One region of the Dorea sp. Marseille-P4042 genome, then DNA from elsewhere that is predicted to be linked to it. Evidence: predicted binding sites of a transcription regulator. Region 1 holds the regulator's gene; the other holds the start of a gene.
The links. Region 1 encodes Rex, which represses fermentation and respiration genes when NADH is low (regulators of the CRP and FNR family bind a similar motif). Its sites were predicted from a motif close to ATTGTTAANTANTTAACAAT; they were not measured.

Region 2: adhE (bifunctional acetaldehyde-CoA/alcohol dehydrogenase) is a predicted target of Rex. The motif match lies at 2,077-2,096, and genes of this name have one in related genera.

What each region holds. Positions count from the first base shown of each region.
Region 1 is NZ_OLMI01000001.1:437,005-441,362, reverse strand. Features, by position in the region: gene C7E02_RS02330 (ABC-F family ATP-binding cassette domain-containing protein) at 1-1,545, opposite strand, end outside; gene C7E02_RS02325 (redox-sensing transcriptional repressor Rex) at 1,749-2,390, shown strand; gene C7E02_RS02320 (NAD(P)H-hydrate dehydratase) at 2,471-3,985, shown strand; gene alr (alanine racemase) at 3,989-4,358, shown strand, end outside.
Region 2 is NZ_OLMI01000002.1:1,267,194-1,271,551, reverse strand. Features, by position in the region: gene srtB (class B sortase) at 1-604, shown strand, start outside; gene C7E02_RS11790 (Spy0128 family protein) at 567-1,220, shown strand; gene C7E02_RS11785 (hypothetical protein) at 1,211-1,768, shown strand; gene adhE (bifunctional acetaldehyde-CoA/alcohol dehydrogenase) at 2,183-4,358, shown strand, end outside.

The DNA of each region.
Region 1 (4,358 bases):
AACAAGATCCATGATACGTGTTGCAGTCTGATTGATAAAGTAACGGTCGTGTGAAACATAAAGAACCGTTCCTGTGTATTTATTCAGTGCATGTTCCAGAATCTCTTTTGATGTAATATCCAAATGGTTGGTCGGCTCATCGAGAATCAGGAAGTTCGCTTCAGAAAGCATCAGCTTTGCAAGGGACACGCGTCCACGTTCGCCACCGCTTAAGTCACCAATAAGTTTAAATACATCATCTCCGGTAAATAAAAATGCTGCCAGCACTTTACGGATCTGCGTGTTATTAAGATTAGGATAGTCATCGGAAATCTCCTGGAAAATAGTTTTTTCCATATGCAGAACGTGATGTTCCTGATCGTAGTAACCAATCTTTACATTAGAACCGAGACGGAAACTTCCAGAATCAGCTTTGAGTACCTGATTTAAAATCTTAAGGATTGTTGTTTTTCCGGTTCCATTGTCTCCAATGATCGCGACATGTTCCCCTCGCTTGATTTCGAAGCTGATATTTTCAAATAAAATCTGTGGTGGAAATGCTTTGCTTAAATGCTCGACAATTAAGACATCATTACCGCTGACACAGGAAGGTTCCAGTGTTAAGTGCATATCTGTATGCAGTTCCATCGGTTTTTCAACCGGGGTCATCTTATCCAGCATCTTTTCACGGCTTTCTGCACGCTTAATGGATTTTTCACGGTTGAAGGAGCGAAGCTTTTCAATGACCGCTTCCTGATGCTTAATTTCCTGCTGCTGATTCAGATACTCTTTCATTCTGGCTTCGCGGAGCATTTCCTTTTTCTTGGCGTAATCTGTATAATTGCCCATGAAAGTGGTAAGCTTGCCCAGTTCGATCTCGACGACTTTTGTTACAACCCGGTTCAGAAAATACCGGTCATGAGAGACAATCAGTACTGCACCAGGATAATTCAGAAGATAAGTTTCCAGCCATGAGATGGAATTTAAATCCAAATGGTTGGTGGGCTCGTCCAAAAGCAGAATATCCGGCTTTGTGAGGAGCAGTTTTCCGAGAGAGACACGGGTTTTCTGACCTCCGGATAAAGTCGCGACCGGTTTTGCGAATTCTTCTTCTGTAAATCCAAGTCCTTTTAAAACACCAGTAATCTCACTTTCGCAGGCGTATCCATTTTCACGTTCGAATGCTGCTGTGAGCCGCTGGTATGTATTCATACGTTCTTCCAGACGTTCGCCGCTTAAATGCTTCATTTCCTGTTCAATCTCACGAATCTGCCGCTCCATGTCGAGAATATCGGCTTTTGCAGTGCGTACCTCTTGATAGATCGTATGGTCATTATTCATATCCTGATGCTGTGCCAGATATCCCATCGTCTTGCCGCGTGTCAGAACAACATTGCCGCCGTCCGCCTGTATCTCACCAACGATCATCTTAAGAAGTGTTGTCTTTCCAGCACCGTTCGGTCCTACGAGAGCTGCTTTTTCGTGGTCTTCTATATGAAAGGAGCCGCCGGAGACAATTACTTCTTCTCCAAAGGCTTTTTTGATATTGTGACATGCAAGTATCATCCTATCCTCCTTGATAAAAATCCTGTGACTTTGAGAAATAAAGATGCCGCAGGGCTGCGACCGGCGCTGCGACCGCATAATTTTGGCATCATCTTATACTATTATAACGAAAATACTACAAAAAACAACTAAAAAGTTTGACATTATACTAACGATTGCCTATAATAATGAGTAGAAATTTTTGAAGGAAGGAGGTGCGGATCATGCAAAACAGGGGAATTTCACAGGCAGTTATCCGTAGATTACCCAGATATTATAGATACCTTGGGGAGCTGATCGAGCAGGGAGTAGAACGAATCTCTTCCAATGAGCTTAGTAAAAGAATGAAAGTAACAGCTTCCCAGATTCGTCAGGATCTTAATAATTTTGGTGGATTCGGGCAACAGGGGTATGGCTATAATGTAAAATATCTGTACTCAGAAATCGGAAAAATTCTTGGATTGGAACAGGATCATAATATTATTATTATTGGTGCTGGTAATTTGGGGCGTGCACTTGCGAACTATGCATCATTTGAAAAGCGGGGATTTATCTTAAAAGGATTGTTTGATATCAATCCGGAGCTTGACGGGCAGGAAGTTCGTGGTGTTCCAATTCATATGATGGACGAGCTTCCGAAATTTGTAGATGAGAACAGTATCGATATTGCAGCATTGACGATTCCAAAGGATGAGTCAATCAAAGTCGCAAAATTTCTGGCAGATCACAATGTTCACGGAATATGGAATTTTGCACATACAGATCTGAATCTCCCGGAAAGTGTGATTGTTGAGAATGTACATTTATCCGAGAGTCTGATGAGGCTGTCATATAATATATGCCGCTACAAGGAAGAACATAATTAAGGAGATAACGTGTAAAGACAGGTTTGTTCAGATAGCATCCTGGCTTTGCACGTTTCTTTCTATCAGGAGGAATCAAAACTATGAGATATTTGCCAGATGCTAAACAGATGAAAACGGCAGATTCATTTACGATAAATGAACTTAAAATCCCGTCCCTGGAACTTATGGAACGGGCTGCCAGAGCATGTGTAGATCACATTAAAGACTGGAAAATTAATTTAAATAAAATATGTGTCCTCTGTGGTTCTGGAAATAATGGCGGGGACGGCTTTGCGATTGCCAGAATGTTTGCATGGGAAGGGTGTGACGTAACAGCAGTTCTGGTCGGAAACAGAGATCACTGCACACCAGAGACTGCCTATCAGATAGAACAGTTGAAAAATACAGGAGCACAGTTTAAGGAGCAGTTTGAGCAAGAAGCATTTGAAAGTGAACCGTATACTTTAATTATCGATGCAATTTTTGGAGTTGGACTTTGCCGGGAGGTTGGAGGCAGATATGTGCAGATTATAGAGTGTGTGAATCAGTCTGATGCAGTCCGTATGTCCGTGGATATTCCTTCCGGAATTTGCGCAACTACAGGAAATGTATTAGGAACTGCAGTGCGTGCAGACTATACTGTGACAATTCAGGAGACGAAAGTTGGTCTTGTACTTGATCCGGGAAGAAGTTATGCAGGAATCTGTGTATCCGAGGATATCGGAATTGTATCACTTCCACTGGAAAGAGATGAGGAAACAGTTTGTACACTGGAGGGAAGTGATTATGCAGCACTTCTTCCGAAACGAAATGCGGACTCTAATAAAGGAACTTACGGAAAGCTTCTTATGATCACCGGAAGCAAAGGTATGTCAGGTGCTGCATATCTTGGCGCACTTGCAGCTTACAGGACAGGTACCGGGCTGGTGCAGATCTATACTGCTAAAGAGAATCGCGTGATCTTACAGAGTCAGATTCCGGAAGCGATCATTACAACTTATGAAAAATATGATGTCAATGAACTACATCGCTTGATTGACTGGGCAGATGTCGTAGCTATAGGTTCCGGACTTGGAACAAAGAAGACTGCAAGGAAGATTTTAAAAGAAACGATTGCATATACAAAGAAACCTTGTGTCATAGATGCAGACGGACTCAATATTTTGTCTGAACATATGGATTATCTGTGTGGTGCAGATTGTGAACATTTTATCTTTACACCGCACATGAAAGAATTTGAACGGATCAGCGGTTTGAAGATTGCTGAAGTAAAAAAAGATCGTATTGCAGCACTTCGTACATTTGTTAAAGAATATGACGTTACCTGTGTACTGAAGGATTCCAGAACAACCATTGTAAAGCCGAGAGAGCGGGTAGCGGTAAATCTATCCGGCTGTGCGGCTATGGCAAAAGCCGGATCCGGGGATGTGCTGGCAGGCATTATCGCATCGTATCTCGCACAGGGACTTTCTGAATGGGAAGCAGCGCTTCTCGGTGTTTATATTCACGGAAGAGCTGGTGAGATTATAGAGAAGGAACAAGGCGCATACAGTCTTCTCGCAAGGGAACTTGCACAAAAGGCAGGAACAGCCATGACGATACAGGAGGAAAACTAGATTATGAAACAATACAGCAGAGTATGTGAACGAGTGGATCTGGATGCAATTTTTTATAATTTCCAGATGATGAAAGCAAATATCAAAGATGGGGTACAGATGATTGCAGTTATCAAAACAGATGGATACGGACATGGTGCAGTCCAGATTGCCCGGTTACTGGAACCGGTAGACTATATCTGGGGCTACGCGGTTGCAACACTGGATGAAGCTGTCGTCTTGAGAAAAAATGAAATAAAAAAACCAATTCTTGTGCTTGGATGCATTTTCCCGGATCAGTGGGAAGCAATGATTGAAAATGAAGTCCGGATGACCACTTACACAGTAGAAATGGCGAAAGGAGTTTCGAATCTTGCGGTCAAAATGGGAAAAG
Region 2 (4,358 bases), on a different contig from region 1:
ACATCATATGGAAAAAGAGTTGATGTTCGGTGATCTTGGTCACTATGAGGATGAGACGTATTTCAATACACATGAATATGGAAATCTATATTATAGTGGTCAGGATCATGGTGTGCATTTTTTCGCATTTGTGAAAGCAGATGCATATGACAACATGATTTACAGTGTCAGAATTGCAGATCAATCAGAAAAATCGAAGTATTTATCATATGTACGGGAACAGGCATTGTATTACCGGGATTTAAACATTTCTGTGGAAGATGAAAATGTACGGATTATAGCTTTATCTACTTGTAATTCACAGACTACAAATGGCAGAGATGTGTTGATCGGTGTGATTTCAGATGAAACTTATCCAGATACGTTTGCAGAAGGAGAGACAGAAAAACAGCAGGGGATAGCAAGAAATCTTCTTGAGCAAATTCCGCTTTGGTGGTATGGGCTTTTAGAAAGTGTACTTATAGGGCTGGAGATAGTAGCTATTCTTCGATATATCAGAAAGAAACATAAGAATTGTATGGCGGTAAATAATCGTGCAGTACAAGGACAGAAAGGAGGGGAGATAAATGATAAGAAACCGGAGAACGGAAAATATAAAAAATAGGGGGAGATTTTCTGCATTTGTTGCAGGGATTGCTCTTGCAGCAGTTCTGTTGCAGGGATTGCCGGTGAAGGCAGAGGCAGCCTCTCAAAAAACTGTTGCAAAAATACCAGTGTCCCAGACATTTGAAATAAAAAATCAAGCGCCGGACGGACTGAACCGAGAGTTTCAATATATAATGACCTGTGAAGAGACAAAAGTTCCGATGCCCGAGGAGACTTCAGAGGGAGCTTATACATTTACTCTAAAAGATAATGATAAAAAAGTAATCGAAATTGCTTATGAACATGCCGGAGTATATTATTATAATCTGAAACAGCAAGTATCTGACAAAAAGGATAAATTCAGTTATGATGAGACGAACTACAAGGTAGCAGTATATGTGACGAATGCAGACAATGGAGGACTTGATACACAAGTTGTTGTAAAAAATCCGGATGGGACAAAGAGTGAAGAAGCATATTTTCATAATTCTTATACTGGAGACAAACCGGCGAAAGGAAATACTATTGTAAAAACCGGCGATACACAGAATATCATATTGTGGTGTTCGACAGCAGCAATAGCAGTCGTGGTATTTTTTCTTGCAGTATTTATCAGGAGAAAGAAATGTCAGTGATTCGTGATCTGAGTGGACAGAAATTTGGAAGACTGACTGCCTTGTATCCGACAGAAAAACGTGACAAGAGAGGCTCTGTATATTGGCACTGTAAGTGTGAATGTGGAAATGAAGTAGATGTTTCTCTTAGTGGACTTGTATATGGTAATTATAAAAGCTGTGGATGCCTGAAGAAAGAATGTGAAAAAAACGTGCATGACCAGCTTCATTTATTGAACGGAACTTGTGTTGAATGGCTGAAGCACCGGAAAAATCGATGTGACAGTACGAGTGGTTTCCGTGGAGTGTACAAGACGAAAGCGGGAAAGTATCGAGTGACAATCGGCTTTAAAGGAGAACGATATCAGCTCGGGACATATCGCGAGTTTCAGGATGCAGTCGACGCAAGACTGGAGGCAGAACATCTGATTCATGACAGGTTTCTGGAAGCATATGAGAAATGGTGCAAGCGCCAGAAAGAAGATCCCAAATGGGCAGAAGAGAATCCATTGATTTTCGATGTACATCAAGAGAATAAAATTATAACAGTAGAAACAAATATGGAATAAACGAAAGAACGTGGAGGGCAGCTTCCACGTTTTTTCTAATGCCTACTTTAGAATATATCGGTGGGGAAAAATAGCGAAATAGTATCTATATTACAGGCTTTCCGCTTAGCCTGCATAATGCAATTTCGGCGTAAGCCGTCCTGCTTCCAAGCAGTTTATTATTTGGCATTTATTGGAAAACTACAGGATATGAAAAAAGCAGTTCACGGAAATTATTCCGTTTTATGTCCCGTGAACTGCTTTATATAATAATATTTCCAACAAATGACAAAAAATAAACAACAATGTTAAAAAAATATCATTTATATATTGACAAATAATTAACGATAATTTATACTACCAAATGTAAAGAATAAAAGACGTCTAATTAAGCAAACTATAATCCATACTTTTTATTTACAGGAGGGAATCCAGATGGCTAAGAAGAAAGATGTTGTACCGGTATTTGTTGACAATGTGGAAGCGTTGGAAGCGAAGATGCAGGCGATGCGCGAGGCGCAGAAAATCTTTGCCACCTATACACAGGAGCAGGTTGACAAGATTTTTTATGCGGCAGCAGTTGCAGCGAACAAAATGCGTATTCCACTTGCAAAGCAGGCAGTTGAGGAAACCGGACGTGGTATTGTTGAGGATAAAGTAATCAAAAATCACTATGCAGCAGAGTATATTTATAATGCATACAAAGACACAAAGACTTGTGGTGTGATTGAGGAAGATAAAGCATTCGGAATTAAGAAAATCGCAGAGCCAATCGGTCTTGTGGCAGCAGTTATTCCGACAACGAACCCGACTTCAACAGCAATCTTTAAGACATTGATCTGTCTGAAGACGAGAAATGCAATTATCATCAGTCCGCATCCGGCAGCAAAAGCTTCCACAATTGCAGCAGCAAAGGTTGTTCTGGACGCAGCAGTGAAAGCCGGAGCACCGGAAGGAATCATTGGCTGGATCGATGCACCGTCACTGGAACTGACCAATATGGTCATGAAAGAATCTGACATCATCCTTGCAACGGGTGGTCCGGGAATGGTAAAGGCAGCTTATTCTTCCGGAAAACCGGCACTTGGAGTTGGAGCCGGAAATACACCGGTTATTATTGATGACACAGCAGATATTAAACTTGCAGTTAACTCCATCATTCATTCCAAAACATTTGACAACGGTATGATCTGTGCATCTGAGCAGTCCGTAACGGTTCTGGACAGCATTTACGATGAAGTAAAGAAAGAATTTGCATACAGAGGCTGCTATTTCCTGAAAAAAGGAGAAGAGCTTGATAAGGTTCGTAAGACGATTATTATAAATGGAGCATTGAATAACAAGATTCCTGGAAAATCTGCATATGAGATTGCAAAACTTGCAGGTGTGGAAGTTCCGGAAAATACAAAGATTCTGATCGGTGAAGTAGAATCCGTAGATATTTCTGAAGAATTTGCACACGAAAAATTATCACCGGTACTTGGAATGTATCGTGCGAAGACATTTGACGAAGCCCTTGAAAAAGCAAAGCGCCTTGTAGCAGATGGAGGATATGGACACACGGCTTCTCTTTATGTACATCCTGCTGAGACAGAGAAAATTGCAAAACATGCTGAAGCTATGAAGACATGTCGAATCCTGATTAACACACCGTCTTCTCACGGCGGAATCGGAGATCTCTACAACTTTAAACTGGCACCGTCACTGACACTTGGCTGCGGTTCCTGGGGAGGAAACTCCGTATCTGAAAATGTAGGTGTAAAACACCTGATCAATATTAAAACAGTTGCAGAGAGGAGAGAAAATATGCTTTGGTTTCGGACTCCGGATAAGGTATACTTTAAGAAAGGCTGCATGCCGGTAGCGCTAGATGAACTTAGAAATGTACTGCACAAAAAGAAAGCATTTATCGTAACAGACAGCTTCTTATATAAGAATGGTTACGTAGCTCCGATCGAGCAGAAACTGGATGAGCTTGGAATCCAGCACACATGCTTCTTCGAGGTGGCACCGGATCCGACACTTCAGTGTGCTGAAAAAGGTGTGGATCAGATGCGTGCATTTGAGCCGGATACGATTATTGCTCTTGGCGGTGGATCTGCCATGGACGCAGCAAAGATTATGTGGGTAATGTATGAGCATCCGGAAGCTGACTTTGAGGATATGGCCATGGACTTCATGGATATCCGCAAGCGTGTATTCACTTTCCCGAAAATGGGCGAGAAAGCTTACTTTGTAGCAATCCCGACTTCTTCCGGAACAGGTTCCGAGGTGACACCATTTGCCATTATCACAGATGCTGAGACAGGCGTAAAATGGCCAATTGCAGATTATGAGCTTCTTCCGAATATGGCAATTGTAGATGTAGATAACATGATGACTCAGCCAAAAGGGCTGACCAGTGCATCTGGTATCGATGTTATGACTCATGCAATTGAGGCATATGTATCTATTATGGCGACGGATTACACAGACGGACTTGCCCTCAAGGCAGCAAAAGCAGTATTTGAGTATCTGCCGAGAGCATACGACAATGGTGCAAATGATCCGGAGGCCAGAGAGAAGATGGCAAATGCTTCCTGTATGGCTGGAATGGCATTTGCGAATGCGT